One region of the Paenibacillus sp. P13VS genome, then DNA from elsewhere that is predicted to be linked to it. Evidence: riboswitches for the same ligand, from Rfam matches in the RefSeq annotation. Region 1 holds a riboswitch; each other region holds the start of a gene.

Region 1 (10,226 bases):
ATCCTGACGCATTTGTTGCAGGTCTGCGGGATCGCCGCCTCCCCAAGGCTGTAGAGGCAATGGAAGGCATAAGAACGCAGGGAACCGCTGTCTGTGTTCGTCCCTCGGGAGGTGCGGCTGTGCCTCTTCATCCGGGCGTGGTTAACATTTCACTGATTTTGCCTAACCCGGCCCGTGCTATTAATATTCACGATGACTTCCGCGAGATGGCTGCTCTTATTGCCGAGTCTTTAACGCCATGGTCGAATCAGGCGCAAACCGGAGAGATCGAGGGTGCCTTCTGCCCCGGTGATTATGATGTTAGTGTCGGTGGATTGAAATTTTGCGGTATTGCCCAGCGCAGACAGGCGAAGGCTTATATTATTACGGCTTTTATTATCGTGGAAGGACATGGAGACAAGCTGGCGGCAGAGGTGCGCAGGTTCTACCAGCATGCAGCAGACGGCCTGCAGGAAGGGTATCCCGATGTTCGTCCCGGCACAATGGCGAGTCTTCAAGAGCTGGCAGGAGTGCCTTCTGCAGCAGCTTACACCGCTTCCCTGGTCCGTACGCTTCGTAATCGATACCCTTTGGCTGAAACTGACCGCGTATTGTCCGTTAATCGGGAGGCAGTCATGCAGACGGCAGAGCAGATGAAACTGCGCTACGATTAGTATCGTTCGCGAACACTTGGAATTGGTTAATAGAGATGATATGATGTGATTTCGGAAGGAGAGTGCCAAGATGGAAACTTTGAGATATACATTTGAATATGAGGTTGTTTCTTCAGGCGAGAAGTCTGAGTTCAGCCAAATGGCAACAAGCAAGGAAGAAGCCGCGGCTTTGATCGTTGCACGTATTGCCGACCTGGAGTTCACGGGTGAGGAAGATATCAAGCTGGGTGACCTGATTGCCATCAGCAAACAGGTTGGGGACAACTATGTTGCGTGCGAGGGCTGTGCTTCCTAGTCTGGCATGACGCAGAAGAGACATATCCAAATACAAGCAAGTCTTCTTGAACCAAGAGGCTTGCTTTTTTTATTGCCAATGAAGAAGAGATATCTGGCAGTCTATCGGCTGGAGATATCTCTTTTTTCTTGTTCCCTTTTCGGTTCTACCTTTTCAGTTCTAGTAGGGTGGCCATAACAGCTTGCGTGCCGTTTCGTAACGTTCAGCCACCGCAGGCCAATAGACGACATTCCACCAGTCCTCAATATATTTCTTGCGCTCATTCTGATGTTTCAGATAGTAGGCATGCTCCCATACATCCAGCGGCAGGAGGGGTACGATGTCGGACTGGGACAGGTTCTGGTGCTTCTCCGCCTGTAAAATCTCCAAACGGTGCGCCCGTGGACTCCAGACAAGGAGAGCCCAGCCGCTGCCTTCCACTTTGTTGGCCGCTTCAGTGAATTGATTTTTGAATGCCTCATAACTGCCAAAATCCCGTTTGATCTGTTCAGCAAGCAATCCGGAAGGTTTGCCGCCGCCTCTGGGATTCATGATCGTCCAGAAGATCGTATGCAGGTAATGGCCTGCACCATTGAAGGCAAGTTCTCGTTCCCAATGTTTGACGAGTTCGAAATTATTTTTTTTACGTGACTCGGCCAGTTTCTTCTCGGCAGTATTGAGTCCATCCACATAGGATTGATGGTGCTTATCGTGATGGATGCGCATCGTCATCTCGTCAATATGTGGTTCGAGAGCGTTATAGGCATAGGGCAGAGGAGGCAGTGTGTGTCCTCCAATCGGAACAGGTCTCTCCTTCACAGGAGGTGTAGAAGGTAAGGTGATGCTCTCTGTCGTACCGGAAGAAGGCGATAGACCGGAGACCTCTGAAGACTGCACCTGTGAAGAAGATGATGAAGGTGCGGGAGCTGGTGGAGTTGACGTAGCGTTAGTTTTCCCAGCAACGGATGACGGCTCCTCCGCCGCTTCACGCTCGCTGCTTCCCGACAATTGAACATACTTATCCAAAGAAAAGGGTGCATCACTTACCGAATCCCGCATGATTCCAGGTTGAGTCAAGGTATCGAGTACGCCGAGGAAATATTCCGATTCGCGAATAAAGTGCAGAATGACTGCCTTGGCGAGCGGGACAGCTTGCACAGCAGCACTTTGCTCGAGCAGGACGTACAGCTGCCTGATGAACTCCCGCGATTGTGAACGTGCAGAGGCGATAAGCTGCTCTACGCTTCCGATGATGTAAGGGGCAGGCGGATGGGTACCGGGTAACAGCTGTTTCAACAGCTGGTTGGCTGCCTTCTCGGTATTTTCGAATGTCACTGCCCATTCTTCAAGCAACTTCACATAAGTGGGCTCCAGATCGGGAACCAGTGCCCGAATAACAAGCGTATGCTCTTTCTCCTGCTCCTTCCAGAATCTGATCTCTTCCAGGATGCGCAGAGGCAGCAAGGGTCCATAGCCAGACCAATTCATATGCGGCAAACCTCCATTCAATTCAATTGTCATATCAGCCATTCAAGGGATACGCTGTGATTCACCATTTATAATCGTCCCAAAAGTATATTCTCCTGCCGTGTTGTCCTATGTGTGCATAAAAAAAAGCCCCAGAGGGGCTCTGATCACCGGAAGATTCTATTCACCGGTATTGGTATTTTCCACATCGTCGCTGCTTGTCTTCGTCACATGACTCAGGAACGTAGAGACACGGCGGAGATACTCCTTCGGATGTTCCCGGAAGATCAGCTCATGATGCGCGTCCTGCACGATCCATTCCTCTGAGTAGGTGTTCGTCTGGTTAGCGGCAAGAAGCTCGGCGATTGGATAGGGTGCCTTCTCATCCTCCGTCCCGTGAATGAAGAAGATCGGGAACGGATAGTCTTTCTTTTTCACTTCCTGATACGGAATCTGCTGTAATCCGGTGCCATTCAGAACCGGGAATAACAGATTCATGATCTGCAAAGTTGGTTGTCGCGGCAGATCAATCTGGTTATGAATGTTGTGATACAGTGTATCCGGCTCCAGCAGGAAGGTGCTGTCGAGAATCATGGCATCCACGTTCTCGGTTAGCAGTCCCGTCTGTAATGCTGTGCCTGCGCCCATCGAGAATCCCCAGACAACTAGCTCCTGAGCACCGCGCTGCTTGGCGAACTGAATGGCACCAAGCAATTGCTGGGACTCGGCTTTGCCTCCTGTAGCGACTGCCTTGTTCACCTGTGAGGCGAAACCATAGTCAAACATCACTACGTTGAACCCGAGCTGGTGGGCATAGTGTGCCAGGTCATACATGGGAACCCAGGTTTCCTCCCGATTGGCCCCATATCCATGACTGAAGATAATGGTTTTGTTGACATCCGTGTCTGCGGGGATATACCAGCCCTGCATCGTACGGCTGCCATCTGCTGCCGGGAACGTGATATCCTCATACTTCATGTTCTTGGCCTGCATTGGATTGGAGAACACGGGAGCTACGGTCGGGTTGGATAATACCCAGGCAATATAACCGTGTAAGGCAATGAAACAAAAGAGCAGAAAAAATACAACGGAGAGCAGCAACGCTACGATAATATGTTTGAACCGGATCAGCCTCGGTGATAACGAAGAAGGCAGATCGGACACTTTCGTTTGCAGCGGGGCTTCGCTCTGGGATGTCGGAAACATGATTGCCCCTCCTTATTAAGATCAATTGAAGATAACAACGAGTTCAGATCAGATAATATATCTTGGTGTCCTTACTGACATGTGCAGCAAAGTCTTGCTTATATATCTTTATCGTATGTTTCCATATAGTCAAAGTCAATTGATTGGAGGCATTTGTTACGCAATTGTTATATAGTCCAAAAGATATATGGTTAACATTTCCTGATGGTGCAAATTGCAGGGGATTTAGTCTTATAAAAAGAAAATATTTACACTTCTTAACGTCATGATTTGGCTCATTTTGGTTTACAGATGAGATCGTTTCTCATATAATTTATGTAACCAAGTTTCATGTGATGAAACATGAGGAGGGCATTATGCCATGGAAGACCGCAAATTAACCGTCCGGGCTGTGGAACGGGCGCTGGATATATTATTATGTTTTACCACACGGAGCGATCTTGGACTCACGGAAATTGCGAGCCAGATTGGTTTGCACAAAAGTACGGTTCACCGTCTGATGGCAACGCTGGAGGAGAAGGGCTTCGTCATTCGCGATGCGGCCACTGAGAAATACAGGCTCGGTATTCGAATCTGGGAGCTGTCTGCTCATATGTCCCGCAGTGATGACCCTGCCATTTTGCTGCTTCCTGCGATGGAGCGGCTCAGAGATCGTTTGGGAGAAACAGTCAGTCTGTACCTGCGGGATGGCAGTGAGCGTATCCGTATTCAGGCTGTTCAGAGTGATCAGGCCATCCGGCGGGTGGCTCCGGTTGGTGTCCGTCTTCCTCTATCGGTAGGGGCTTCCAGCAAGGTACTCATGGCATTTGCGACGGAAGAAGACCGAGAGGAACTGATGAATGGCCCCGAATGGCCCGTATTTATCGATCCGGAAGTTTATCTGGCCCAGATGGGCGATATTCGGGAGAATGGATATGCGACCAGCTACGAAGAACGTGAGCCTGGAGCGGCTGCAGTATCCGTTCCCATTATGGATCGTAAGGGGAATATTGCTGCTGCGCTATCCGTATCGGGTCCCGTTAGCCGCCTGTCCCAGGAAACTTTGCACGAATATGCACCTGTACTGAAGGAAGCAGCCGCGCAGATGGGCCTCATGTTGTCCTGATCCAGCATGCAATGGAAGATAAAGGGTTGTATTTCCGACTGGCTTGCGCTAGTCTGTAATGGACAGCTCAGCGGGGCTGGAATGAATTGAATATGGAACTGCGGTACACATACCGCAACTGTTAAACGTTACTGGGGGAGTCCGAATTGTCCGGACTGAGACGGGATCGCATGAGATCCCGGACCCTTTGCACCTGATCTGGATCATACCAGCGTAGGGAAGTAATCGGCGATATAACCACGAACACCTGCATAATTTAGCCTTTGGCATGTCTCCACTTGTGGGAGCTTGGCATCAGGCTTGTTATGGGTGATGGACATAAGCCGGTTCCCTCGGGAACCGGCTTTTTTATATACAGCGTCAAGCGATCATCCGCAGCAGAGGGGAGTTGTCTTCTTTTGCGGGAGAGCTGGAGTTGGGTATAACCCACTTATGCCTGCGCCAGATTCTGTCTGCGCTATGCCGCTGTAATGTTCTTTCTTCGGAAGTTGGCCGTTCTTTTCTTGCCTATGCGTGGATGATATGGAACGGGTGCACGAGCAATCAAACTGGCCCATCCATGGGACGACCAACGAGGAGGAAGAGGTAGCGATGAGCATAAACAACAGAACAACAGCACAGGAACATGCAGGGCAGGGGTTGGAAAAAGGAACAGTGGCGGCTGGACGGGTCCAACCGTTTCCCGGCAGCCGCAAAGTTTACATTCAGGGCTCACGTCCGGACATTGCCGTACCCGAGCGTGAAATTGCCCTTCATGACACGAATACCCCCCAAGGGGTGGAGCATAACGAGCCGCTGCGCGTGTACGATACGAGCGGCCCTATGACGGATCCCGGATTTCACGCTGATATTCGGGCAGGCCTGCCAGCTTTGCGTGCACGATGGATTACGGAACGAAACGATGTAGAGGCATACCAGGGACGTACCGTCAAACCGGAGGATAACGGGCTAAAGCCTGGAGGGAAGAGAACCGGAGCTGAAGAATATCCAGGCCTCCGCGGCAAACCGCTGCGTGCACAATCCGGACGCTGTGTCACCCAGATGCATTATGCGAGGCAGGGCATCATTACGCCTGAGATGGAGTTTGCAGCTATCCGTGAGGGCGTGGAGCCGGAGTTCGTCCGGCAGGAGCTGGCGAGCGGCAGGGCTATTCTGCCATCGAATATTAATCATCCCGAGAGCGAACCGATGCTGATCGGACGTCATTTCCACGTGAAGATCAACGCCAATATCGGTAACTCTGCCGTATCCTCTTCGATTGAAGAGGAAGTGGAGAAAATGACTTGGGCGGTACGCTGGGGGTCCGATACGGTAATGGATCTTTCTACGGGCAAGGATATCCATACCACCCGGGAATGGATCATCCGCAATTCCCCGGTGCCGATCGGGACGGTGCCGCTGTATCAGGCGCTGGAGAAGGTGAATGGCGAAGCCGAGGCACTCACCTGGGAGTTGTACCGGGATACGCTCATTGAGCAGGCCGAGCAGGGTGTGGATTACTTTACAATCCATGCAGGCGTGCTGCTGCGTTACATACCGATGACAGCCAAACGGATGACGGGCATTGTGTCTCGGGGTGGGTCCATTATGGCAGCATGGTGCCTTGCACATCACCAGGAGAATTTTTTGTACACGCATTTTGAAGAAATCTGTGAAATCATGAAAAGGTATGATGTGGCCTTCTCTCTCGGAGATGGACTTCGCCCGGGCAGCATCTATGATGCCAATGATGAAGCTCAGATGGCTGAACTTGCTACGCTCGGTGAACTGACACAGATTGCGTGGAAGCATGATGTGCAGGTGATGATTGAGGGGCCAGGACATGTGCCGATGCACAAGATTAAGGAGAATGTCGACCTTCAGATGGAGATCTGCAAGGAAGCACCATTCTATACACTCGGTCCCCTGACAACCGATATTGCACCAGGCTATGACCATATTACCTCAGCCATTGGAGCGGCGATGATCGGCTGGTTCGGAACGTCGATGCTCTGTTATGTGACACCCAAGGAACATTTGGGCTTACCAAACAAGGATGATGTAAAGGAGGGCGTCATTGCCTATAAGATTGCGGCACATGCCGCTGATCTGGCCAAAGGCCATCCACGTGCACAGCGCCGGGATGACGCGCTGTCGAAGGCCCGTTTCGAATTCCGCTGGCGGGACCAGTTCAACCTGTCCCTGGATCCGGAACGTGCGCTGTCCTACCACGATGAGACACTCCCGGCTGAGGGAGCCAAGGAGGCCCATTTCTGCTCCATGTGCGGACCTAAATTTTGCAGCATGCGCATTACGCAGGATATTCGTGCCTTTGCCGCAGACAAAGGCTTGACCGAGAATGAGGCTGTAGCGGCCGGGATGCAGGAGAAGGCTGAGGAATACCGTTCTCGATCCTAAGCTCGTTACAGCGCAATTTAAGCAGCCTAAGATAACTAAAAGCCGTTCTCTCCACTACTGGGAGAAGAACGGCTTTTTACAGCTTTAACGCCTACCAATATTCAATTGCTGCTCCAAATAAGATGTCAGCGATGCGAGCGGGCTGTAAATCTCACTTCCCGTATTTACTGAAGCAAGGGCAGCCGCAGGAGCCATGGATAGCTGAGCAGCTACGACTATTTTCTCTGGTGACTGTGCAGCTAGCTGCTGCAGGCCCGTAGTCACTGCCTCCATATATCCTTCCTTATCGCCGCGCATGATCAATTCAAATGTACCAGGAATTAATGCGGCTTTTGTTCTCGAAACAGTCTCAACATTTGCCTGTTCGTCGGTTTCCTCTTGCTGTAGTGCTTCATTCACCCGCGCCATCGTTCCTTCAACCGTTGCTGGATTGGTAAAAGCAAGAATGTATTCCTGCGAATCCTGCTGCAGCTTCTGCAATAATGGATCATCAATACCGATAACGGGGATGGAGAGTTGCTGTGCTTCGTGCGCCAGTACAGCGGCAAACAGGGTACAGGTGACCAGAATGGCATCTGCATGACACTGGGCAATCCACTTTAGTGTCTGGGATACCTTTTCTCGAATGACAGCCTCTGAGAAGTCCGTATCCTGCTTAAGGCGATCCAGACCGGGATCGACATAATGCACAAGTTCCACTTCATAGGGGGCGAGCACCTCTTCAATGAGTGCAATGTTGGAGTAGTGAGCGTGATAACAGCCGATCGTGATCATAATGACATCCCCTTCGCCAATGCTTCTTTTTGTGAGTCGTGAGTGCTGCAGATATTTAGTTCATTATAGGAATCATACAAGGGAACTGTACAGCGTTTAAACCAATGCAAATAACCGTCCCTGCGCCATATGGCAGAAGGACGGTTCTATAGTCAGACTCCAATACAGTCAGGTTTCATTTTATCGCATGGAAGGAGATGCGTTCTTTTGAGCCATTTTTTGCTGCAGAATTTCGTGAAAGGATAGACCTTGAGTGTTCTCATTCTCCTTTTTTGGAGCAGTGGTCGCCGTGTTGCGCGGATACTGGTGGTGGTACGGGATCATTTGCTGAATAGGCATGCGGATCATCTTGGTTCCTCCTTTTGGGTTAGATATATAAGTTGAGCATGTAAATATTAAATTCATCTTAATATAGGCTATGTATTTGAACAGGTAGTCGTTCCAAGTGCGCATATAGGTACATGTGACTTGTTAGACGAAATCGGGAAGTTATGACGTAATTCCAATTGGATTGTAGTGATTTTACCCCGTATTTAGGAGATGTAAACGGTTTGAGGGAAATTCAGGAATAAAGGACCTGAAATACAAGGTTTGATATGGGAGGAACGAATCGGTTGTTAAGTGAATAGTCCCAGTTTCAGGAATGTCAATTGTGACGAAAATAAGACAAATTGTCTGGGAGAGTAGGTATCATTGAAGCTAACTAACTTGGTACCATAGTCGGTTGTTGTGAGCGGATGGGGGTGGTTTTATACGTGTTTTAGAGGTGAGACAGGGAGCAGCACCCAAAAAAGCCATCCAGCGAGCTGGACGGCTTTTGCAACGTTAATCTGGAAATGTAAATGGAAAATCTCACTACTCTGTAGTTGGCCCAGCTTGTTTTACCGCAATATAGATATCGACCTGAACTTGGGCAGGATCCACACTCCGTTCATCATATAACTCGAAATCACCGGTAAACGTTCGCTCGTTCTGATGGCTCCAGCCCCAAACGGCGCCCCATGCTTCACCTACAACTTCTGCCATTGGACCCTTGCGGGAGGTGAATACGGCGTATGTTGCTGGTGGCAATTCGATGGAGTTCATGCCAGCTGGTAACGTTTCATCTGCAGCTACCTCGTGGCCTACGAGGATGGTGTATTCCCCGTGTATACCATCGGTATAATCTGTATAGCAGCCGTATCGGGGTGCTTCCGGTGCAGGAATGTGTTCTGACGTGAAGTAGCGGCTCCATAGATCCTGAATGCAGCCTTGGCCGCTCATCTCGATCGCGTTGGTCGTTCTGGCTGATATGCCAGCCAGGCGTTTGCCAGGAAGTGTAACATATCGAACAGGTTGAACGGAGTGCGTATAGTTGTTACCTTTCGGATTGGATGCGCTCCATCGTTTCAAAAAGGGAAGCTGATTGCGCAGCATTGCCCGCGCTGATTCCTCATCCATACCTTCTTCGATGAGGATCGCGGCGCACATCTCAATCATGCCTTCCAGCGTAATATTGGGCTGTTGGAACATGCCTTCTTTGTAGCAATAGATGCAGTATTCACGGGTTGCACTTCCATCTGCTTCCGTTCCGAATTGGGTAGGGGTGGTCAGCGGCATTCCACAGCTATGGCATATCGTGACGTTCATTTATCAATTCCTCCTCGTTATATACAGCTTGAATATAAATGAAGTATAACGAGAGGAACTGGACATCAGTCTGTCAGGTTTGCGGAGGGGCAGCATAATTTTGCACGATTTGTTCTGCAATCCGGCGGATCTCGTCACGTATATGAAAAGGCTCCAATACCTCGGCATCTGCGCCAAAGCCAAGAATGAACCCGTACAGCCAGTTATCTTCCGGAAAAGCCACTTGACTTATATAATATCCCTGGCCGTCGGGGATCACGTTCTCTATGCCAAACCACTCTTCGGCGATATGACGGACACGGGCGTGGAATCTCATCGTCATGGCAACCGTGTTCCCTGGAGTCGCCCATTCCTGCTGCCAAGGCCTGTCCTGCAGGTTGATGGGTTTGCGTTCAAAGCTTCCATGAGCAAGTGTCACATCCTGCATACGGACCAGCTTGAACATGCGAAACTCATTACGCTCATGACAGAACGCATAGAGGTACCAGGAGTGCTTTTTAAGAACAAGGGTATGAGGATCGACGGTTCTGTGAGTGTGGGCTCCTTCGGCGCTGCAATAGGTAAAGGTGATTGAACGCAGCTGATCCAGTCCCTGTTCAATGATTTGCAGTTTGTTTTGCAGCGCTTCCGGGTGGGTCCACATCGAATAATCCACAATGAAACGATTGGTTTCGGCCTGAAAGTCATCGTTTTTGGATTCTGGCACAATGCTGCTTAGTTT
Region 2 (10,226 bases), on a different contig from region 1:
ACATTTTGACCGGAAAATTGCTGAAAGACAGCGGGAAAGTAGAGTGGACACCAAAGGTCCGGTACGGATATTTGGACCAGCATACCAAGCTGACTCCTGGCAAAACAATCCGTGACGTTTTAAAAGATGCCTTCCTTCCCCTGCTTGAGCTGGAAAAGGAAATGATGGCCATTACAGACCAGATGGCTGATGCAGATCCAGACCAGCTTGAAAAATTGCTGGAAGAAATGGGTGAAATCCAGGAGCAGCTTGAGCAGGGCGATTTTTATTTGATTGATGTAAAAGTGGAAGAAATGGCAAATGGCCTCGGATTATCCGCTATTGGGCTTGATCGTGACGTCGCTGCACTAAGCGGGGGACAACGGACGAAAGTATTGCTCGCCAAGTTGCTGCTCGAGAAACCGACGGCTCTTTTGCTGGACGAGCCAACCAACTACCTGGACGTAGAGCACATCGAATGGTTAACACGATATTTAAAAGATTATCCTTATGCATTCATCCTGATTTCGCATGATACGGAGTTCATGAATGAAGTCGTTAACGTCATTTACCATCTGGAATTTGCTAAATTGACGCGTTATGCTGCCAACTACAATAAGTTTCTCGAAATGGCCGATATGCAAAAAGCTCAACATATCGATGCTTATGAGAAACAGCAGGAATATATTAAGAAACAGGAAGATTTCATTCAGCGTAACAAGGCAAGAGCCTCCACATCCGGACGTGCCAAAAGCCGCGAGAAGCAGCTGGGCAAGATTGAACGAATCGATCGCCCGGATGAAGCGGCAAAACCGACATTTAAATTCAAAGATGCCCGTGCCAGCAGCAAAACAGTATTCGAGGGAATTGATTTTGAGATTGGTTATTCCTACCCTTTGCTGCCTAAAATGACAATGACAATCGAACGTGGTGAGAAGATAGCCATTGTTGGATGTAATGGTGTAGGTAAGTCGACGCTGCTTAAAACCATCTTGGGGAAAATACCTCCGATTAGCGGTAAAACGTTTCTGGGGGATTATCTGGAGACGGCTTATTTTGAACAGGAAGTCCGTGCTGGCAATATTACACCGATTGAAGATGTGTGGAACGAATTCTCCCATCTGACACAGAATGAAGTACGAGGACATTTGGCACGCTGCGGTTTGAAAAACGAGCACATCACTCGTCCGCTGAGTGCGCTTAGCGGGGGAGAACAAGCGAAAGTGCGCTTGTGCAAGCTTCTGATGCGTGAAAGCAATTGGATCCTGTTTGATGAACCAACAAACCACCTGGATGTAACAGCAAAAGCGGAACTAAAACGAGCTCTGCAAGAGTTTAAAGGTACAGTACTGCTCGTTTCGCATGAACCTGAATTTTATCAGGATTGGGTCACCAAAACATGGGACGTCGAAGCCTGGTCTGAGAAAAACTAATTGTTCCGCAGCAATGAAGTGCTCTAGAATCAAAATATTCATCGACAAGAGTTTGAAAAATCAACGGTGACAAAAAAAGGTGTCTATGGTAACATAGGCTACAACTTCATACGATCACTAGGGGGGCCGCTCGTTGCGGCTGAGATGGAATAATGCGATTCCGGACCCTTTGCACCTGATCTGGATTATACCAGCGTAGGGAAGTGGCGCGTTTTAGTTAATGATATGGGCAAATTAATATTCGATTTTGAAGCGAATGTGAATGCTCAGAAGTGGAACATGAAGGTGTCTCGTATATGGTTTAATAGCTTGTATACCTGACAACTGGCATGTAAAGCTCATTTAACTAACTTGACATGTTATCGCGGCCACTCCCTACGGGAGTGGCTTTTTTGTGCTTACATATTGTGACGGCAGGGAAGGTGAAACCAAACGGATATCTCTAGGAAACTTGTGAATTCATTATCGTTTGAGCTGCATGCTGTTTCGCCGGGCATAGGGGATGAAAAACGTTTTGTAAAGATTGCAACGAATTTATGGCCCTTGCTTGACTATATTCACATCCGGGAGAAACATTTAACCAATGAACAAAAAATCCAATGGGCGTACAGTTTACTGTACGCAGGAATTCCAGCTGATAGGATCGTGATCAATGGTCTATGTGAGTTGAATGAGTTGGAGAAACATGTAGCATTTCAGAGGGTTCATTGGGGCCAGTCCAATTTGGCGACTATCCAAGGCAGCAGCCTGAACAAAAGCGATCGACTTCGTCTCGGCATTTCTGTTCACTCTCTTCACGAAGCTAGAGTAGCTGAAGAACGGGGAGCAGATTACCTCTTTTATGGTCATGTATTTTCCTCCAGCAGTAAACCTGGGAGCAAGCCGAGAGGGCTATCTGCACTGTCTGAAATATGCTCAGCTGTTTCCGTTCCCGTAATTGCCATTGGCGGTATTGGACCGGCAAACATATCTGCTGTACGTGCAGCCGGAGCAAGTGGTGCGGCAGTAATATCATCTATCTGGACCAGTGATAATCCGCAACGCGCAGCAGCAGCCTTGAGGCAGGCTATTGAACGGTAGAAAATAAGACGGAACGCGGGGGTGAATGAATGAGCGGAGAAGCCAGAGGGCGAAGACGAAGTGGCAGACTTTACCGAAATGCAGCAGCTTTTACGGCCCAATTACGTGGAGAACTTCGTGGCAAGCTTCATGCCGAAACGATTGTTGTGGGAGGCGGCATTATAGGTTGTGCCATCGCGTATGAGCTAGCTTCACGAGGTAAAGAAGTGATTTTAATCGAGCGTGCACGTATTGCAGGTGAGACATCTTCTGCCGCAGCGGGCATGTTAGCTGCAGACAGCGAGACGTTTCATACTACTCTGATGTCAAAGCTAGCATATGAAAGTAGAAAACGACTGCATCAGCAAAGAGAACAGCTTCAACGACTAAGCGGCATTGAAATTGGCCTGCAGCAGAATGGATTCATTACACCATTTCGAAATGAAGACGAGATGAAAAAGTATTGCGATAACAGAAGAAGTACAGATTTGCTTACAGAGCAAATGTGGTGGGATCATTCCAATCTTCAACGTGAAGCCCCGTGGATAAGCAAGGAAACTTTCGGGGCTCTGTATAGAGCTTCAGAAAGTGAACTTCTTCCTGTCAATTTGGCACATGCCTATGCGGGCGCAGCTCAAACAATGGGCGCCAAAGTAATCGAAGGTGTACAGAATGTAAGTCTATCTGCCGATTCGAGCGGAATCCAGGCTGTGGAAACGTCGATTGGAAGATTAACGTGTAAGCATGTTGTTGTCTCAGCTGGATTACAAGGTGGAGAGATATTGAAGCAGGTGGGTCTTCACCTGCCCACTCTTCCAGTGAAAGGTGAAATTGCAGCAATTCAATATGCGAAACATGATGCAGATTACAGACCTGACAAGACGGTTTATGCAGATAATGTATACATTGTCCCCAAAGCAAACGGAGAAGTTTGGATCGGAGCAACCAGTCTACCAGGACACTCGGATCGGGATGTAACTGTTGAAGGTATTCAAAAGCTGCTTACATCCGCAGCTGGCTGGGTCCCTGGAATTCAGCAAGCCCAGTTTATCCGTGCTTGGGCAGGGGTTCGACCAGCGACTCCTGACGGTTTGCCTTATCTGGGAGCTTATAAAAGCATACCTGGGCTATATGCCGCATTTGGACATTACAGAAATGGCATCTTACTGAGCGCAATAACCGGCAGTCTGATGGCTGATTTGATTGCTGGCCATTCTTCGGAGGAACTTGGCATTGATGAATTGAGTCCGGAGCGTTTGAGCAGAAAGGAGATTATGCAGTGAACATCATCGTAAACGGGCAGAGCATGAACATTGATGAAGATTTGAATCATGTGGATCAGCTGCTGCAATCTTTTAATTTGCAGGTGAAAACTGTGGTGGTTGAGTTAAATCGCCAAATTCTGATGAGGGAGCACCATGCATCGACTGTTTTAAGAGACGGAGACCGAATTGAGATCGTACATTTTGTGGGAGGCGGTTAAAACATGCTGAAGATAGGACATCATTCATTTCTTTCCAGATTGTTGTTGGGTACGGGCAAATTTGAGGATTTGGATATACAGAGTCAAGCGGTAGAAGCGTCAGGAACCGAAGTGCTGACTTTTGCTGTTCGACGCCTGAACTTGGAAGATCGGGATAAACGCCACTTCCTTGATACACTTGATTTGAAGCGATTCACGTTACTTCCTAATACCGCAGGTGCTTCCACTGCAGAAGAGGCCGTCCGAATCGCTGAACTTGCCCGTGCCTCAGGACTTTGTGATATGATAAAAGTAGAAGTGATCGGAGATGGAGTCACGCTGCTGCCAGATCCGATCGAAACGTACAAGGCCTGCGAGATCTTGCTGGGAAAAGGCTTCATCGTACTGCCTTATATCTCGGATGATGTGATTTTAGCCAAACGGCTGCAGCAGCTTGGGGTTCATGCAGTCATGCCAGGTGCTTCACCGATCGGAGCTGGGAGAGGCATTATCAACCCGTACAACCTGGAAATCATAATCGAGCAAGCGGTAGTTCCTGTAATTGTGGATGCGGGATTGCGGTCCCCCAAAGATGCTGCTTATGCCATGGAGCTTGGGGCGGATGGTGTGCTGCTGAATACGGCGGTGTCCGGTTCGGGAAACCCGGTTAAAATGGCAAAAGCAATGCGAATGGGAGTTGAAGCGGGAAGACTTGCTTATGAAGCAGGTATGATACCCGTTAAGCGTTATGCAGCAGCCAGCAGTCCGGCGGAAGGAATGGTTCATACATGATAGAAGAAACAAATTCAACGGAGCAAAGTGATCGATATTCGAGACAGGAACGATACGCTCCGCTTGGCAAAGAAGGTCAGCGAAGACTAAACAACAGCAGGGTTGTTATCGTGGGGGCCGGTGCACTGGGAACCGGCATTGCAGAGACGCTCGCCAGATCAGGTATTGGACACATTACCATTGCGGACCGGGACTATGTGGAATGGAGCAACCTGCAGCGACAGCAGCTCTATGTTGAGCAGGATGCAGCTCAGCGAATGCCAAAAGCGATGGCAGCCCAAAAACGCCTGCGTGATATCAACTCCTCGGTTGTCATTGAAGGCAAGGTGATGGATGTCCGTGCAGACGAGCTGGAGGATCTCATTCAAAATGCAGATCTCATCATGGATGCCACGGATAATTTTGATACAAGGCTGCTGCTTAATGACATGTCCCAGAAATACCGCATTCCCTGGATTTATGGGGGGTGTGTGGGGAGTTATGGTATCACCTATACATTCCTGCCTGGGGATACCCCTTGTCTGAACTGTTTACTTGGCGAGGTACCGCTCGGTGGAGATACTTGCGATACATCGGGGATTATACCCCAGGCTGTGCAGATGGTAACGGCGAACCAGACAGCGGAAGCGATGAAGCTTCTTAGCGGTAATGAAGGTGCGCTGCGGCGTAAGCTGTTGTCGTTTGATGTATGGCGGAATGAGTACATATCCATAAATGTGGATGGGGCCAAAAAAGCAGATTGCCCTTCCTGCGGAAATACCGCTTCTTATCCTTACCTTTCCGCTGCCAATCTGGAGAAAACCGATGTGTTATGCGGTAGGGATACGGTACAGATTCGTCCTTCTCGCTCCATGAAGCTGAATCTTCAAGATACGGCTGAGCGTCTGAGAAGGCTTGATGAAGGACCAGTTGAAGTCAATCCGTTCCTGATCTCTTTTAAGACAGGGGTGCATCGATTGGTTATTTTTCAGGATGGACGTGTTTTGGTTCATGGTACAAAAGATACTGCAGAAGCTCGTACACTCGTACATCGATACTTTGGCTAAATGATTAATTTCTCGAGTCTGTTCCCTATAGGGGAATGGACTTTTTCGTTTTACGGCATGCTAAACAAACAAAGGTTGCTGTACTTCAGGTGAAAATGATTAGCAAATTGGTCATGTTACACCTTGTCAGCGGTATGAGACAGGCCGGGTGAAAACGAAATGAAAACGTCCATTTTACTTATTGGTGCCGAAGACCGAACGAACTCGATTAAGGAAGTGTTGTGTACCGAAAGTTACTCCGTTTTTGATATTAAGTGGGAAGAACTGTATCAGGAACAGGATGCTGGGCTGGAAACCTGCAGCATGATTATTGGCGTAGTGGATGAGGAGCATGACAATTCCATTGTGGAGGAACTGCAATGGCTAATGGAGTACAAGGAAGGCGTCGTACCAATTGTCGTGATTACACCACAGGCAACCCCGGAACAGATCGTCGCTTGGCTTGATCAAGGCGCGAATGATGTCATTGTTGAACCGTTTCAGTGGAAAATCGTGATGGCGAGAATTCGAAATTTACTCCGTGTCTTCTCGAATGCAGCCCGAACGGATGAGGAGGTCATCGTCGTGCATGATCTTAAAGTGAATCTGCGTTCACGCAGGGTAAGTCGTGCAGGGGAATATCTCATGTTGACACCTAAAGAATATGAACTGCTGGAATTTTTGGCCAGACACGTGAATGAGGCGTGTACGCGGAGTGCAATTCTTAGGGAAGTGTGGGGGTATGATTTTGCGATGGATACCAACGTAGTGGACGTATACATTAAACATCTGCGGGTTAAGGTGGATAAAGGGAGAGATACTAAATTGATCCATACCGTACGCGGCATTGGCTACATGCTTCATACAACTTAATGAATGACTCCGAGCATTTATATGACGTTAAGTTACCAAAATACACCTGTTTGTAATCCTCAGAAATCCGGGTAAATATAAAAGGACCGGATACAAGATCCGGTCCCAACTGCCTGTCTATAGTAGTATAACTACAGTACGCGGCGAGCTTTAATATATGTTCTTTTCCAAGTACCGGAATCCAGATCCGAAATGGTTACACCAGGAGCGCCGTAAGTGTGCAGAATTTTGCCGTTGCCTGCGTATACACCTACGTGAGTGATGTTTGAACCTGTGGAACGGCTACCGCTTGAGAAGAATACGAGGTCTCCTACACGCAGGTTAGCCTTCGATACAGCTTTACCTTCTTTGGATTGTTTTACAGACGTACGTGGCAAATCTACACCATACTTCTTAAAGATATATTTCATAAAAGAAGAGCAGTCAAAATATTTCGTAGTGGACGTTGACGCGCCAAATTTATATGGTGTTCCTGTAAATTTCTTGCCGTAGTTTACAATTTGTTGTCCAGTAGATACGGATGCAGTTGCTGCTTGTGCAACAGGTGCATTTGTCATTAATACAGCTCCAAAACCTAATGTAGCGCACAACCCGACGGTTACGGCCTTTTGGACTAAGATGTTTGTTTTCATGTTGTTTGTTACCTCCAAAATTCGTTTTCGTTAAGTTGCTAAAGCGAGTATAACAGGTTTGTAACAGCCTAGAAATTGGATACACTGCTATAATCCCTTGTACAGCCTAGGTTTGGGTTTCTTTATTAAAAAACAATTAAAAATGTCAAAAAATTAATCGTTGACTTGTTTGTTTGGACAGGAAATTAGAAAAGACCCTTGATTATCAAGGGTCTTTTCTAATTTTAATCTTAAATTTCGTACATTTCATAGGTTACAAAAACGTAATAACTATCGAGGATATAGGTTTAATCTTTGCTCTGTATGATAAGTAATAATCCACTGTCTATGGATACAGTTCCTGATGCTCCAATCAGTTTATTGCTTATTCCCAAAGATTGTCCCATACGTATGGTAGCTTGATCAAGAGGATACAGGAAGCCATCTAATGTAATACCCGTAACTTCCGGCGTGAGGGGCAGTAAGGAAATGTATTCATATCCCCGGTCCTCAACCTCTAATTTTGATGTAGTCAGCATCATATAGTTGTGTTCGTCCTGGATGGTACAGAAGATATGATGCTGCATAGCACGAACCATAATATGTACATTGGCCAAGGTGTGGTCCAGTCTAGTCCCCGTAGCTCCAAACATCAGGATGTGGGTAGGTTCGTGGTCTAGGGCCGTCTCAAAGGCCATTTCAGTGTCTGTCCAATCTTTTGCGATAGGATCAACTGTAATCATGCGCTCGCTGTTTTCACGCACCATTTGCCATTGCTGCTCTGTAATGGAGTCGAAATCTCCAACTGCTATATGAGGCTTTACGCCATGTTCGATTAAATACAGTGCTCCGCGATCTGCTGCGATAATCATATCATCCTGTCTAATTTCTTTGAGAAATTGAGGAGAGAGAGCCCCGCCTGTAAAAATCACAATGCGTTTCGTAGTCATTCCATTCATCCTTTCTATTAATGTAGAACGTATAACATCATTTCACAGTATTCACGAATGCTCTCAGTATAAAACACAAAATGTGGTTGCACAATTTCAGTCCTCGCGGATACAATGGGTAGAGCGACATGGAGATGACTTGAAAAGTGAGGTTTGAACAGGTTGGACTTGCACATTTTTGAAGTGTTCAGCATTATAGGCACCGTTGCTTTTGCAATGTCTGGTGCTTTCGTAGCGATGGAAGAGGAATATGACATCCTGGGCGTGCTCGTATTGGGGCTGGTAACCGCCTTCGGTGGCGGGGTTGTTCGTAATGTACTGATTGGAGTCCCTGTCACTACGCTCTGGAGTCAGGGTGGACTAATTATGCTAGCCCTGGTATCAGTTGCTGTAGCGTTCTTGCTTCCTCTGAAGTGGATCGGTCACTGGAAGAGAACAGAAGCACTATTTGACGCAATCGGACTGGCGGCGTTTGCCATCCAGGGTGGATTGTATGCTGCTAATATGGGACATCCCATCAGCGCAGTAATCGTTGCTGCAGTATTGACGGGGATCGGCGGGGGAATTATTCGTGATTTGCTTGCAGGCCGCAAGCCGCTAGTCCTCCGCGACGAGATTTATGCGGTGTGGGCTATGACAGCCGGATTTGTTATAGGTATGGGATGGTTTACCTCAAATGCGGGACTGTTGATATGTTTTGCAGCAGTTGTATTTTTCCGGATGTGCTCTGTACATTATAAATGGAAGCTTCCTCGCCGTTCCTTGGTAAGCGCAGAAGCAGTTCCGTCACAATCTTCACAGTCAGCGCTTAAGCATACGTTAAGCAAGGGGGAGTAATCATGGTTCGTGTTTTGTTTGTTTGTCTAGGTAACATTTGTCGATCACCTATGGCAGAGGCGGTATTGCGTCACAAGATAGAGGAAAGAGGACTTCAACAGCAGATTCAGGTGGATTCGGCTGGAACAGGAGATTGGCATATTGGCAAGCCTCCACATGAAGGAACACGCAAGCTGCTGGATTCGTACCAAATTTCCTATGCCAACATGGCTGCTAGACAATTCGGAAGTGCTGACTTTGACCAATTTGACTATATTGTCTGCATGGATGATTCCAATGTTGCCAATGTGCGTAAGATAACTGGCGGAGCAGAGGCCGATATTATGAAATTCATGGACCTTCTGCCGAATGAATCCCTTCGGGAAGTACCCGATCCATACTTTACAGGTAACTTTGAAGAAGTGTACAAGTTGGTAGAAGCGGGTTGCAATGTCCTTTTGGAGCAAATTCAAAAAGATCATTCTCTTGCCTAATCCTAAGAGGTACAGGACTGTTTCGAAATGAGGTTAAGAACAGCAGGAGATTCCTGCTTTTTTTAAGCAGATTTTTGTAAGCGTTATCAAATTAAATGAAAAAAGTAGCGGCCAATACAGCCGCTTGTAATATGAAGCACACTAGTTCTCTTGCAAGAAATATAACAAGGCTTCAGGCAGTTCCTTTTGCCAAAATCCCCATTGATGATGACCATCCTTTTCCCGATAAGAGACGTGAGCACCGCGCTTTTCCAGCAAATCACGTGTGTCTCTGTTTAGCTGAACAAAATCATAAGTGCCGGTATCCGCCTCAAAGGCAGTTTCCTGTAACCCAACGATCATCCAGATGGATAGCCAGGACAAGTCTTCTTCAGCAGCATAGATTTCCTGGGAGGCAGAATAGAAGGCTCCTGACATGCTGATTACCCGTGTGAACAGGTCCGGATAGAGCAGGGCCAGATGCAATGATACACTGCCTCCAAGGGAATCACCAGCGAGCACGCGTTCCTGTGGAGAGCGTCTTACCGGATATTTCTCTTCAATAAAGGGAATAATCTCTTCAGCAAAGCATGAGGTATATGCTTTGAATCGATTTCCGAATGGAGCATATTCCTGGGTACGAACGGAAACATCAACCTGAACACCTACAATAATGAAAGGTTCAGCACCCTCATCCAGAATAATACGGTTGGCAGTCGTAGCGATACGACCAAAGTTGAAGAATTCTTCGCC
Region 3 (10,226 bases), on a different contig from region 1:
GGAATCCGAATTGGCTTGCCGATCATCGGTGGGTTGATTGCAGCGATTGTAGGGGGAGCCGTGTGGGCAGCAATTGCAGCATCAACCGAATATGAGGTTGGGCTTATCGCTATCTTGATTGGGGCACTTACGGGGTATGCGGTTGTGTTGTTCTCCAACAAACGGATTGCAACGGTACATAAAATCATTGCGGTTATTTTCGCACTTCTCGGCATTTTGCTGGGTAAGTATCTTACCGTCGTTTATTTTACATCCCAGTTGTTCGGAGATATCGGAATGATGGAACTGGCGTTTGATGTTGAGATCATCCGCGAGTTCTTCGCAACCATTACCGATTACTTCAGTGAGCCGATCGATCTGTTGTTCATCGTACTGGCTATTGTATCTGCATGGCAGATTCCTGGACGCATGGCGAAGACAAGCCTGGCATCGACGGCTTCGTCATCCGATCAAGCGCCAAGAGCTTAATAGGGAACAATGCCTCAGTAATCAGAACGGTGCAATGTAGTCACTGGTTACATCATTTAAAAAGTACTCAGAGTGAAGGGCCGGAAGGGGTCCATCACATTGCGGCTGAGATACAGGGAAAGGGACGTAACGCTTATCGCGTACGTCCCTTTTTTATACTTGTAGTAGGATCGGATTTCATGAGAAAGGCATATAGCATTAGCTCTTACGATCAGCAAAGACCGCCATCGCTTCCCTCATGAACAGGGCCAAGCCTTCGCCAAATTGATCGATATTACGCGTGAAGCGTTCGTCATCCACATACATCTGTCCAAGTCCTTTGAAAGCCTCCGGGGAATAGTTCCCCATGTTGTTCAGATAGGCATACCATTCGGCGATTCCTGCTTGAGCCTCGTTTGAGGCAGGGTCTGTGTGACGAAGTGCTGCCAGCCGTGTATAAATTTCATTCATTTCATCGGACAGGGCTTTCTGTTCTTGGGCAGATTTGCCCTGAAGTTTTTGGTTTGCTTTTTCTACAGCTTCGTCTCCCCAACGTTCTCTGGCTTCCTGTTCATACGGATTTTTGCTGAAGTCGAATCCTTCGAACTGTTCTTTCGTTGTCATGTGTATCTCTCCTTTCATATGCAAAACGCTTCGATCAATGGTGGCGATCATTTGATCAAGTCGCTGACGCTTTTCCAGCAAAATACGGCGGTGCATCTTCAGTGCTTCTTCCCGGTCAAAGGAAGGGTTCGTGATAATGCTTCTGATCTCTTTCAGGGAGAAATCAAGCTCTCTGAAAAATAAAATCTGCTGCAGTGTTTCCAGATTGGCTTCCGAGTACAGCCGATATCCAGCTGAAGTGACTTCGTCCGGGGTCAATAATCCGATCTCATCATAATGATGCAGTGTGCGCACACTGATCGAGGCAAGCTCGGCAACCTCTTTGACTTTCATGGCCATGATCAACACCTCCTTACACCACCGATTGTATAGCGTCACGTAACGTGAGAGTCAACAGGCAAAAAAAGATGCGAGCCAGGAGGTCGCATCCAGAACAACATAGAACAATGATGTTGGGTAAACGGTGAGGCAGTCATGCTGGTAGGGGCAGCTTGCCCCAGCGTGTGGGGAGGGGAGGCGGTGCAGGGAGGCATGGCTATGCCTGCATCCCGCGCACCGCCGCAGCGAACTGCGCAGCCGCTGCGCGCACATCGGCCGCGCCCGCGATGGCGGAGATGACGGCTACGCCGTCGGCTCCTGCCGCCATCACGGCGGCCGTGGTATCGGGCGTAATGCCGCCGATACCCACCACCGGAACTGCGATGCCTGCGGCGCGCAGTTCCGCCACCCCGGCGGGACCCAGCACAGCGTGGGCATCCGCCTTGGACCGCGTCGGGTACATGGGCCCGACGCCAAGATAGTCGGCGCCCGCCTGCACGGCCCGGCGCGCCTCAGCCACGGAGTGGGCGGATACGCCAAGCATCCGCCCGGCTCCGATGCGGGCGCGTACCAGCGCCGCGTCCGCATCGTCCTGGCCGACATGCATGCCGTCGGCCTCCACTGCCACAGCCAGCTCCACATCATCGTTCACGATGAACGGAATTCCGTGCTGGCTGCACACCTCGCGAAGCAGCATCGCCAGCGTGATGCGGGCTTCGCCAACAAGGGCGCCAGTTCCCTTCTCGCGGAACTGGAACAGCGTGATGCCGCCAGCGATCGCTTGGCGCAGCACATCCACAGGGTCCAGCGTTGTATTCACGCTGCCCATCACCAGGTACACCTGCATGGCTTGGCGTACCGCCTCGACATCCCATCTGCGCATCACTGCTCACCCCGCTGTCTGCGCTGATACGCAAAATGATTCGTTGGCCCGTGTCCGGCCCCAATCCCCAATTCATCCTCAATGGCTGCCTGAATGAAAGCTCGCGCGGTTGTTACCGCAGCCAGCACAGACGAGCCCTTGGCCAGTTCGGCCGTGATGGCGGCAGAGTACGTACATCCGGTCCCATGGGTGTGGCGTGTCACAATGCGTACGTTCTCCAAATAATGGAAGGACGTGCCGTCATAGAGCACATCAACAATCATCCCGTTACCTTCAGCATGTCCGCCTTTGACCAGAGCATACGCAGAGCCCATGTGCACGATTCGTCTGGCGGCTTCTTCACGATCGGCCAGATTGCGGATGGTCATTCCGGTGATCAGTTCGGCTTCCGGAATATTCGGTGTTGTGATTAATGCATGTGGAAGCAGATCCGTGATCAGGGCGTGCACCGCCTCCTGCTGGAGTAACGGGGCACCACCTTTCGCTACCATGACCGGATCAATGACCAGATTGGTCCAGCCGAATTGCCGCCATTTCTCAGAAACCAAGCGAATGGTTTGTGCACTGAAAAGCATACCTGTTTTTACCGCTCCGGGCTGGAAATCTTCACCTGTGGAATCGAGCTGCTGGGCAATACCTTCCAAAGGAACCGGATAGACTCCCTGAACGCCTAGTGTATTCTGTGCGGTAACCGCAGTAATAACAGACAAGCCGTACGCGCCCAGCTCCTGAAAGGTTTTCAAATCAGCCTGAATGCCGGCCCCACCGCCATTATCCGACCCGGCAATCGTGAGTGCCTGCGCCATACTCATTGGGGATCACCGCCAAGCTGTCGCACCTGTGCCCGCTGTGCAAGCACGTCCGGAGTTACCAGCGCAAGCTGGTTTAACAGCTCGATCTGGAAACTGCCTGGCCCGAGGTTGGCTGTGCGCTCTGCTGCGATCTCGGCTGCAACGCCGTAGAAGGCAAGGGCTTCAACAACACTGCTTAGCAATTCTTCCCCAGACGGTGCAATCGCAGCAAAGGCACCGATGATGGAGCTAAGCAAACATCCTGCGCCAGTGACCTGGGTGAGCAGGGCATGCCCATTTTGCGTCAGGAACGTGGTCTGCCCATCCGTAATGACATCCTCGCGACCAGTGATAACGACAACACAGCCAAGCTTCTGTGCTGCCCGCTCGGCGATCCCGGTGCGGTCACCTTCGCCTTGGCCTGCATCGACACCCTTGATGCTCCAGTTCTCGCCTATGACATTGGCTACTTCCGCCACATTACCCCGCAGTACGGTAAGTCGAAGCTCGCGCACGAGCATCTGAACCGTATCCGTGCGATAAGCCGTAGCGCCAGCTCCCACCGGGTCAAGTACAACTGGCACATGATGGGCATTGGCTGATTGTCCGGCGAGGCGTATGGCCTGGACAACCTGGTCATCGAGTGTGCCAATGTTGAGCACGACCGCTCCGGCCATTTTAGCAACATCGGCTACCTCTTCATGTGCGTAGGCCATGAAGGGAGAGGCGCCCAGTGCGAGCAGACCGTTGGCCGTAAAGGGAGCAACCACGAGGTTGGTGATATTGTGAACCAGTGGATTTTGAGTACGAACGCGTGCCAGATATGACATTTGAAATTCCCTCCTGATAAGCGATTATTTTGTAGCAACTGTACTTTTTACTTCTCCTGCAAGTTGATAAACGCATCCTCGGCCTGTACCGAATCCGGAATCAATTCACGTTGTACCAGCCACTTCCGCACGTTATCCCAGGAGGAAGGTTCCTGCCAGCCGAACGGGATACCTTCTTCAGTCATGAGCGGAAGCAGAATGTCCAGGCTCTTTGTTTCAATTTCCTGATCCAGTGGGGACGTCTCATTTTCGTGTGTGAGCAGGATGTTCAATGCTTCATCCGGATGCTCGGTCACATAGTTCTGACCTTCCTGGATCGCTTTGACGAAGCGGGTGAGCTGATCCTTCTTCGCCTCAATTCCCTCGTCGCTTGCTGTAAGAACGAGTTCGTAATAATCCGGCACGCCGTAATCGACGGGGTTAATGGACTTGACTGGATGACCTTCTTTCTCGAGAATCAACTGTTCATGATTGATAAAACCACCCATGATTGCATCGGCCTGACCGGAGGCCAGCGAAGGGATCAGATCAAATCCGACATCCACCAAATTCATGCGGTCCGGATCGCCGCCATCCTGACTCATCATCGTACGCACCATGGCTTCATATAGGGGAACGGAGGAATACCCTACCGTCAGTCCTTCAAGATCTTTGGGTGAGTTCACCTTCCCGTCCGTTTCCGTCAGCAGATGAACGAGTGGATGCCGAACGACAGCGGCAATGGATCGTACGGGAATGCCTTCTCCACGGGCTAGCAAAATTTGCGGCTGATAGCTCAGCGCCAGATCCACTTTGCCAGCGGCTACAAGTTTGAGCGCATCATTCGTATCGGCAGGCATCTGAATGTCCACATCGAGACCTTGGTCTGCGAAATATCCATTCTCCTGTGCTGCGTATATAAAGGAATGGACTGCGTTCGGATACCAGTCGAGCATGATGGACAATGAATCATGGTCACCAGACGACGATTCGGTTGTTGTTGAATCTGTGCCCCGTACCTGGGGATCGGAATCGGATGATGATGGGTTCGCACCCGTATTGCCACAACCGCTGACGATCAGTAATAAACAGATGAGGGCAGGAAGCAGGATGTGAATGAGTTTCTTTTTTCTCATGGATAAATGGGCCTCGTTTCGTTCATTTTTTGTTTGGTTCCAATCGCTGATATGTTTCAAAGAGATAAGCAGGAAGGAGCAGCACTTGTTATCTCATTGCGATTGCCTTTTCATCGACTTTCCTCTGCGTGCATGGTCTGCATTCCGCTTCAATCCGAGGACTCGCTCCAGCCAGGCAATAAGCACGAACAGACCGATGCCCAGCAGGGATAACAGCAGAATGGAGGCAAACATCGCATCCGTATTCATGCTGCTGGACATTCTGCGGCTGAAATAACCAAGACCTTTGCTGCCTCCGAGCCATTCGCCAATAGTTGCGCCGACCACACAGTACACCACCGACATCTTCAATCCCGAAAAGAAAGAGGGCAGCGCAAGAGGTACCTGAAGCTTGCGGAACAGATCCCACTTGCTTGCTCCCATGGTCATCAGCAGTTCGCGCTGTTCCGGGTCACCTTGACGGAGACCATCATAGGTGCTGACCACAATCGGGAAGAATGCGATCAGAAACACCACAGCGACTTTGCTCCAGAGCGTGTAGCCAAACCACAGAATGAATACAGGAGACAGGGCAATCAGTGGAATCGTCTGGCTGATTACGATGAAGGGATACAGCGCCTTTTCAATCGAACGGCTGAGGTGCATGCCCGCTGCCAGAGCGCTTCCGGCCACGATGGACAAGCCGAAGCCAACTGCTACCTCCATCAATGTGGCAGGCAGATGGGTTCCCAGGAGCAGATGCCGATGCTCAACTAGAGAACTCGCTATCGATGTAGGTGCAGGGATGATGAAAGAAGGGACCCATCCTAATCGCACGATGCATTCCCAGCAGGCCAGCATCAGGAGGAGAAGCGCAGCGAATAGGCCATAGCGGGCAAACCATCTGCTGATGCTAAGGCTTCGCATGTAGTTGATCCTCCAACCGTTGTCGCATCTGTATCAGATCCGGATCGTAGACCATGTCCGAATGTCTCGGACGGGGCAGAGGCACCTTCATGTCCAGCAACTGCCGACCGCCAGGCGTGAGAAGGACGATCCGGTCACTTAATAACAGGGCTTCTTCGATATCATGGGTGATGAACAGCACCGTTTTGCCGAGACTTTCCCACAATTCAAGCAACCAGCGATGCATCTCCCGCTTAGTCATGGCATCAAGCGCGCCGAAGGGCTCGTCCAGCAGCATCAGCTGTCCTCCTGTCAACAATGTGCGCAGCAGGGCAACCCGCTGCTTCATGCCGCCGGACAGTTCATCCGGGTAGGCATGCTCATAGCCGGATAAGCCAAATCTGTTGAGTCCAGCCATAATGTCAGCGCGCAGCTTCACCTTGTCCTGCTTCCTCGGGGCAAGCTCCGAGGGAAGCAGGCAGTTCTCCATAACCGTCCGCCAGGATAACAGCAGATCCTTCTGCGGCATGTAGGCGACTCGCCCGAGTCGCTGTCCTGGCGGCACCCCAGCAATTTCAATCGTGCCGTCTGTCGGTTCAAGCAAGCCTGCGAGCAGCTTGAAGAGTGTGCTCTTGCCCGACCCGCTGGAGCCGATTAGCGAGACGAATTCTCCCTTTTTTACACACATCGATACATTGGAGAGCACGGGGGAATGTCTCTGATCCGGAAAAGTAAAGGTCATGTTGTCAATCTGTACATCGTTGCTCATCTGGTTCCTTGACCCCCTTGGAATAAAAACTGCCTGAACGGAAATGCACGTTGTTTGCGATCTGTTGTAAGTAAACGCGAAAAAGCCCGCTCATTTCCGGAGAAATGAGTGGGCCTGTTAAGTTCAACCGACATTCATGTTCATATGAATATGAAAAAAATCCGTTAACTGAAAGTCCGCTCCACTTCCCTCCGCTGGTATGATCCAGATCAGGTTCAAAGGGTCCGAATACATTCATTCGTCTCAGCCGCAAGGCTCCCCTAGTGCAATCGTTCAAGATATGCAGTTGTGTACACAGCATATATCACATTCACGCGAGATGTAAAGAGGGCTTAGAGGCAAAAGTTAAACGTTAAACCCATTCGCGGATTTACCTTGGCTTCCTAACCCGATATAATGGGGATGGCACATATGGGCCGGATTACAAATGAGGGTGGGACTGTTCTCCCTCCTAAGCAGAATGGGGACCCCGAGTTGAAAACGTTCAAGAAAGTATATATTGAAATTACTAGCATATGTAACCTGGCATGCAGCTTCTGTCCGCAGACCAAGCGTGCCAAAGGATTCATTGACCCTGAAGTCTTCAACAATATATTGGATCAGATTAAGCCACATACCAAACACATTTATTTGCATGTCAAAGGGGAGCCGTTACTTCACCCCAAAATTGATGTGTTACTGGATTCCGCACACGAGAAGGGATTCAAGGTAAACATAACAACGAACGGAACGCTGCTGCCCAAGACCCAGCATAAGCTGCTTGGCAAACCGGCATTGCGGCAAATGAACTTCTCGCTGCACAGCTTTGACGGGCATGAGGGATCGACGGACCGTGAGGGATACCTCAGCAACATTCTATCTTTTGCAAGGGAAGCTGTGAAGCACAATGTTATCATCTCGTTCCGGCTCTGGAATCTAACGCAGGATAACTTCACGAATGCCCAGATGAATCGGAACCGGGAAACACTGGAGGTCCTGGAGCGCGAGTTCAACCTGGATTTCCGCATTGAGGAAAAGGTGGTTCCAGGCAGCGGCGTCAAAATTGCACCGAATGTCTATCTCAATCAGGACCACGAGTTCCAGTGGCCAAGTCTGGATGCACCAGAGGATGATGGCAAAGGCTTCTGTCATGCGCTGCGCAGTCAGGCGGCCGTCCTTGTGGATGGCACGGTTGTTCCGTGCTGCCTTGATGGTGAAGGTGTCATCAATCTCGGTAACGTCCATGAGAAGTCTTTCTCGGAGATTGTCGAAGGCGAGCGGGCGAACAATCTGGTTTATGGTTTTTCCAAGCGGGAAGCTGTGGAGGAACTATGCCGGAAGTGCGGATATCGTCAGCGGTTCGGAGCCTAGTCAAGCAAGTTGGAAAATGAATTGTTCTTGCTTAAGATCATGTTGTCTGGAAACAGATGACGTGGTCTTTTTTATTTTTCGGCTAGAATTCTGCAGTTTTTACAGACTTTAAATGAAGCATACCGAAAGTTAAGATCAGCACATTCCATGCGGAATGGATCGACAAAGAATGCGAAGAATGCAGGAATCATGCCGACAATTGGAAATCTAATCTAATGATTATTATCATTACACTCCTGTTTTGGTAGGATCAGGGTAGGGTCCAGAACAGAGGTGCACCTCTTAAGGGATCCGGGAAGACAAGCTGGCTTGTACACCAATATATTCGTATAAGGGAGGATTTACGTATGAGAAAAATGTTATCGCTGCTGCTCTCTGCTGGTCTGGTCGCTTCTGTATTTGGTGCATTACCCGTGTCCGCTGCTCCCGAAATTGTGAAGACAACGATCATTGTCAAAGCAGGTGAGACTTATGATGGCAAAGGAAAGAGTGTTGCCGCAGACCCAAACACATTGGGTGACGGCAGTCAGGCCGAGAACCAAAAACCAATCTTTCGTCTTGAGGCAGGAGCTACACTGAAAAATGTAGTGATCGAGGCACCGGCAGCCGATGGCGTCCATTGTTACGGCAACTGCAATATTCAGAATGTAACCTGGAATGATGTCGGTGAAGATGCACTCACGCTTAAATCCTCGGGTACGGTTAACATTACGGGTGGTGCAGCATACAAGGCATATGATAAGGTGTTCCAGATGAACGCTTCGGGGACAATTAACATCAAAAACTTCAGAGCTGATGATATCGGCAAACTGGTAAGACAAAATGGGGGAACCTCTTACGCGGTTACCATGAACGTGGACAGCTCCAACATTTCCAATGTGAAGGATTCCATTCTGCGCACAGACAGCAGCTCTACGGTCGGCAAAATAACGAATACCCGTTATTCCAAAGTGCCTACCCTGTTCAAGGGATTCGCATCGGGTAAAACAAGTCAATCGGGGAATACGCAATATTGAGGATCGTATGTCAACCGGAAGATAAAGAGGATACAGTTGGCTCATGTTCAGAATTCCTCTTTATAATAAACGCAAAAAGGCACCCTCAAGGATGCCTTTTTGCGTTTACTATAAAACGAGATAAAAGAGATTTTGAAAAATGCTGCATTCTCTGCTATCTCTTTGCTATCTCTCAGTAGTACTTAGTTTTCTTCTGGAACGGCAACGATGATTTTGTCTTTCTGCGGGGCAGAGGAACCTGAATCAATGGAACCAGACTTGTTCATGACCTCATAGGAAGTCTCTTCCAGCATCTGAGAGTATTTAAACGATACAAGAGTTTGGCCTGCTACCGATGGGCGCTTCCCAGCTTCTGCTACAGCTTTGGTTTTGATGAAGAACAGATCTCCGATTGTTCCGGCTGCACTGCCCACGTTGGCCTGCCATTTCAGCAGGGCAGTTCCATTTTTGATTTCGTAGTAACTGATGAGATCATTATTTTCGTTGATGAAAAAGCGGTCCTTCTGTCCTTTTTCAAAAATGTAAGTCATCGATGAGTCGACAGGACCCAGTGGATTACGGATGTCCAGGCGTGCCTGTTTTAAATCCGAAAAACGCGGAAGACGAAGCGCAGCCTCACGTGCAATGGTCAGGTCAGCACTTTTGTATTCCTCAATAATCGATGCATCTGGCGTATAGATATAAGCTTCCTTGGCAGCCTGACTCCATCGAACTTCTGCACCGAAGGTTTCACCGATTGCACGAAGCGGCAGCATGGCTTTGCCATTTACCAGAATCGGAGCAGAGGACATCGCCGCATCCTTTCCGTTTTTCTTAATGATTTTACTGTTAGGGGTAAGTATATACTTGTCGCTTCCTGTACTAATGCTGATTTGTTTCGTTTTGTTGTTGTACCCGAAAGTATAGTCACCCAGAAATTTCAGTTCCGTAAGCGCCACATACGTAACTCCCTGGCGAATAACCACATCATATTCGGCAGGAACATTGTTAATATAGGCTGTAGGCTGGTGTATCGCTGCCGCTTCCACTACATGGGATGACATCAGTGCAGGTGCCGTTCCTGCGGTAACGATCGAAGCGGCAAGGATCCATTTCCACTTTTTTTGCTGCCAGGTTGTATTGGTTGTATTCATATCATCAATCCCCTTTCACGTCTATAGACGGCTAATATCTCCTAAATGTTTCATATTAATGGAAT

Evidence for each region. A riboswitch is a leader RNA that binds a small molecule or an ion and turns the genes downstream of it on or off. The one in region 1 is predicted to bind thiamine pyrophosphate.
Region 2: another riboswitch for thiamine pyrophosphate. It lies ahead of GUA98_RS09290 (thiamine phosphate synthase); the one in region 1 lies ahead of thiC (phosphomethylpyrimidine synthase ThiC).
Region 3: another riboswitch for thiamine pyrophosphate. It lies ahead of GUA98_RS13170 (ABC transporter ATP-binding protein); the one in region 1 lies ahead of thiC (phosphomethylpyrimidine synthase ThiC).

Annotation. Positions count from the first base shown of each region.
Region 1 covers NZ_WYEV01000015.1:45,797-56,022, forward strand. The annotation lists gene GUA98_RS25930 (biotin/lipoate A/B protein ligase family protein) at 1-653, shown strand, start outside; gene GUA98_RS25935 (hypothetical protein) at 724-948, shown strand; gene GUA98_RS25940 (Fe-Mn family superoxide dismutase) at 1,108-2,457, opposite strand; gene GUA98_RS25945 (alpha/beta hydrolase) at 2,575-3,600, opposite strand; gene GUA98_RS25950 (IclR family transcriptional regulator) at 3,962-4,705, shown strand; TPP riboswitch at 4,829-4,942, shown strand; gene thiC (phosphomethylpyrimidine synthase ThiC) at 5,297-7,102, shown strand; gene GUA98_RS25960 (hypothetical protein) at 7,187-7,876, opposite strand; gene GUA98_RS25965 (hypothetical protein) at 8,057-8,224, opposite strand; gene GUA98_RS25970 (zinc ribbon domain-containing protein) at 8,732-9,505, opposite strand; gene GUA98_RS25975 (helix-turn-helix transcriptional regulator) at 9,579-10,226, opposite strand, start outside.
Region 2 covers NZ_WYEV01000003.1:999,106-1,009,331, reverse strand. The annotation lists gene GUA98_RS09295 (ABC-F family ATP-binding cassette domain-containing protein) at 1-1,412, shown strand, start outside; TPP riboswitch at 1,522-1,631, shown strand; gene GUA98_RS09290 (thiamine phosphate synthase) at 1,866-2,492, shown strand; gene thiO (glycine oxidase ThiO) at 2,522-3,754, shown strand; gene thiS (sulfur carrier protein ThiS) at 3,751-3,954, shown strand; gene GUA98_RS09275 (thiazole synthase) at 3,958-4,725, shown strand; gene GUA98_RS09270 (ThiF family adenylyltransferase) at 4,722-5,771, shown strand; gene GUA98_RS09265 (response regulator transcription factor) at 5,931-6,623, shown strand; gene GUA98_RS09260 (C40 family peptidase) at 6,755-7,255, opposite strand; gene GUA98_RS09255 (thiamine diphosphokinase) at 7,543-8,184, opposite strand; gene GUA98_RS09250 (trimeric intracellular cation channel family protein) at 8,353-9,021, shown strand; gene GUA98_RS09245 (low molecular weight protein-tyrosine-phosphatase) at 9,024-9,494, shown strand; gene GUA98_RS09240 (alpha/beta hydrolase) at 9,636-10,226, opposite strand, start outside.
Region 3 covers NZ_WYEV01000004.1:762,062-772,287, reverse strand. The annotation lists gene GUA98_RS13205 (hypothetical protein) at 1-468, shown strand, start outside; gene GUA98_RS13200 (MerR family transcriptional regulator) at 667-1,410, opposite strand; gene thiE (thiamine phosphate synthase) at 1,607-2,272, opposite strand; gene thiD (bifunctional hydroxymethylpyrimidine kinase/phosphomethylpyrimidine kinase) at 2,272-3,084, opposite strand; gene thiM (hydroxyethylthiazole kinase) at 3,081-3,893, opposite strand; gene GUA98_RS13180 (ABC transporter substrate-binding protein) at 3,941-5,008, opposite strand; gene GUA98_RS13175 (ABC transporter permease) at 5,102-5,914, opposite strand; gene GUA98_RS13170 (ABC transporter ATP-binding protein) at 5,901-6,662, opposite strand; TPP riboswitch at 6,832-6,934, opposite strand; gene GUA98_RS13165 (radical SAM/SPASM domain-containing protein) at 7,137-8,012, shown strand; gene GUA98_RS13160 (pectate lyase) at 8,360-9,028, shown strand; gene GUA98_RS13155 (copper amine oxidase N-terminal domain-containing protein) at 9,211-10,161, opposite strand.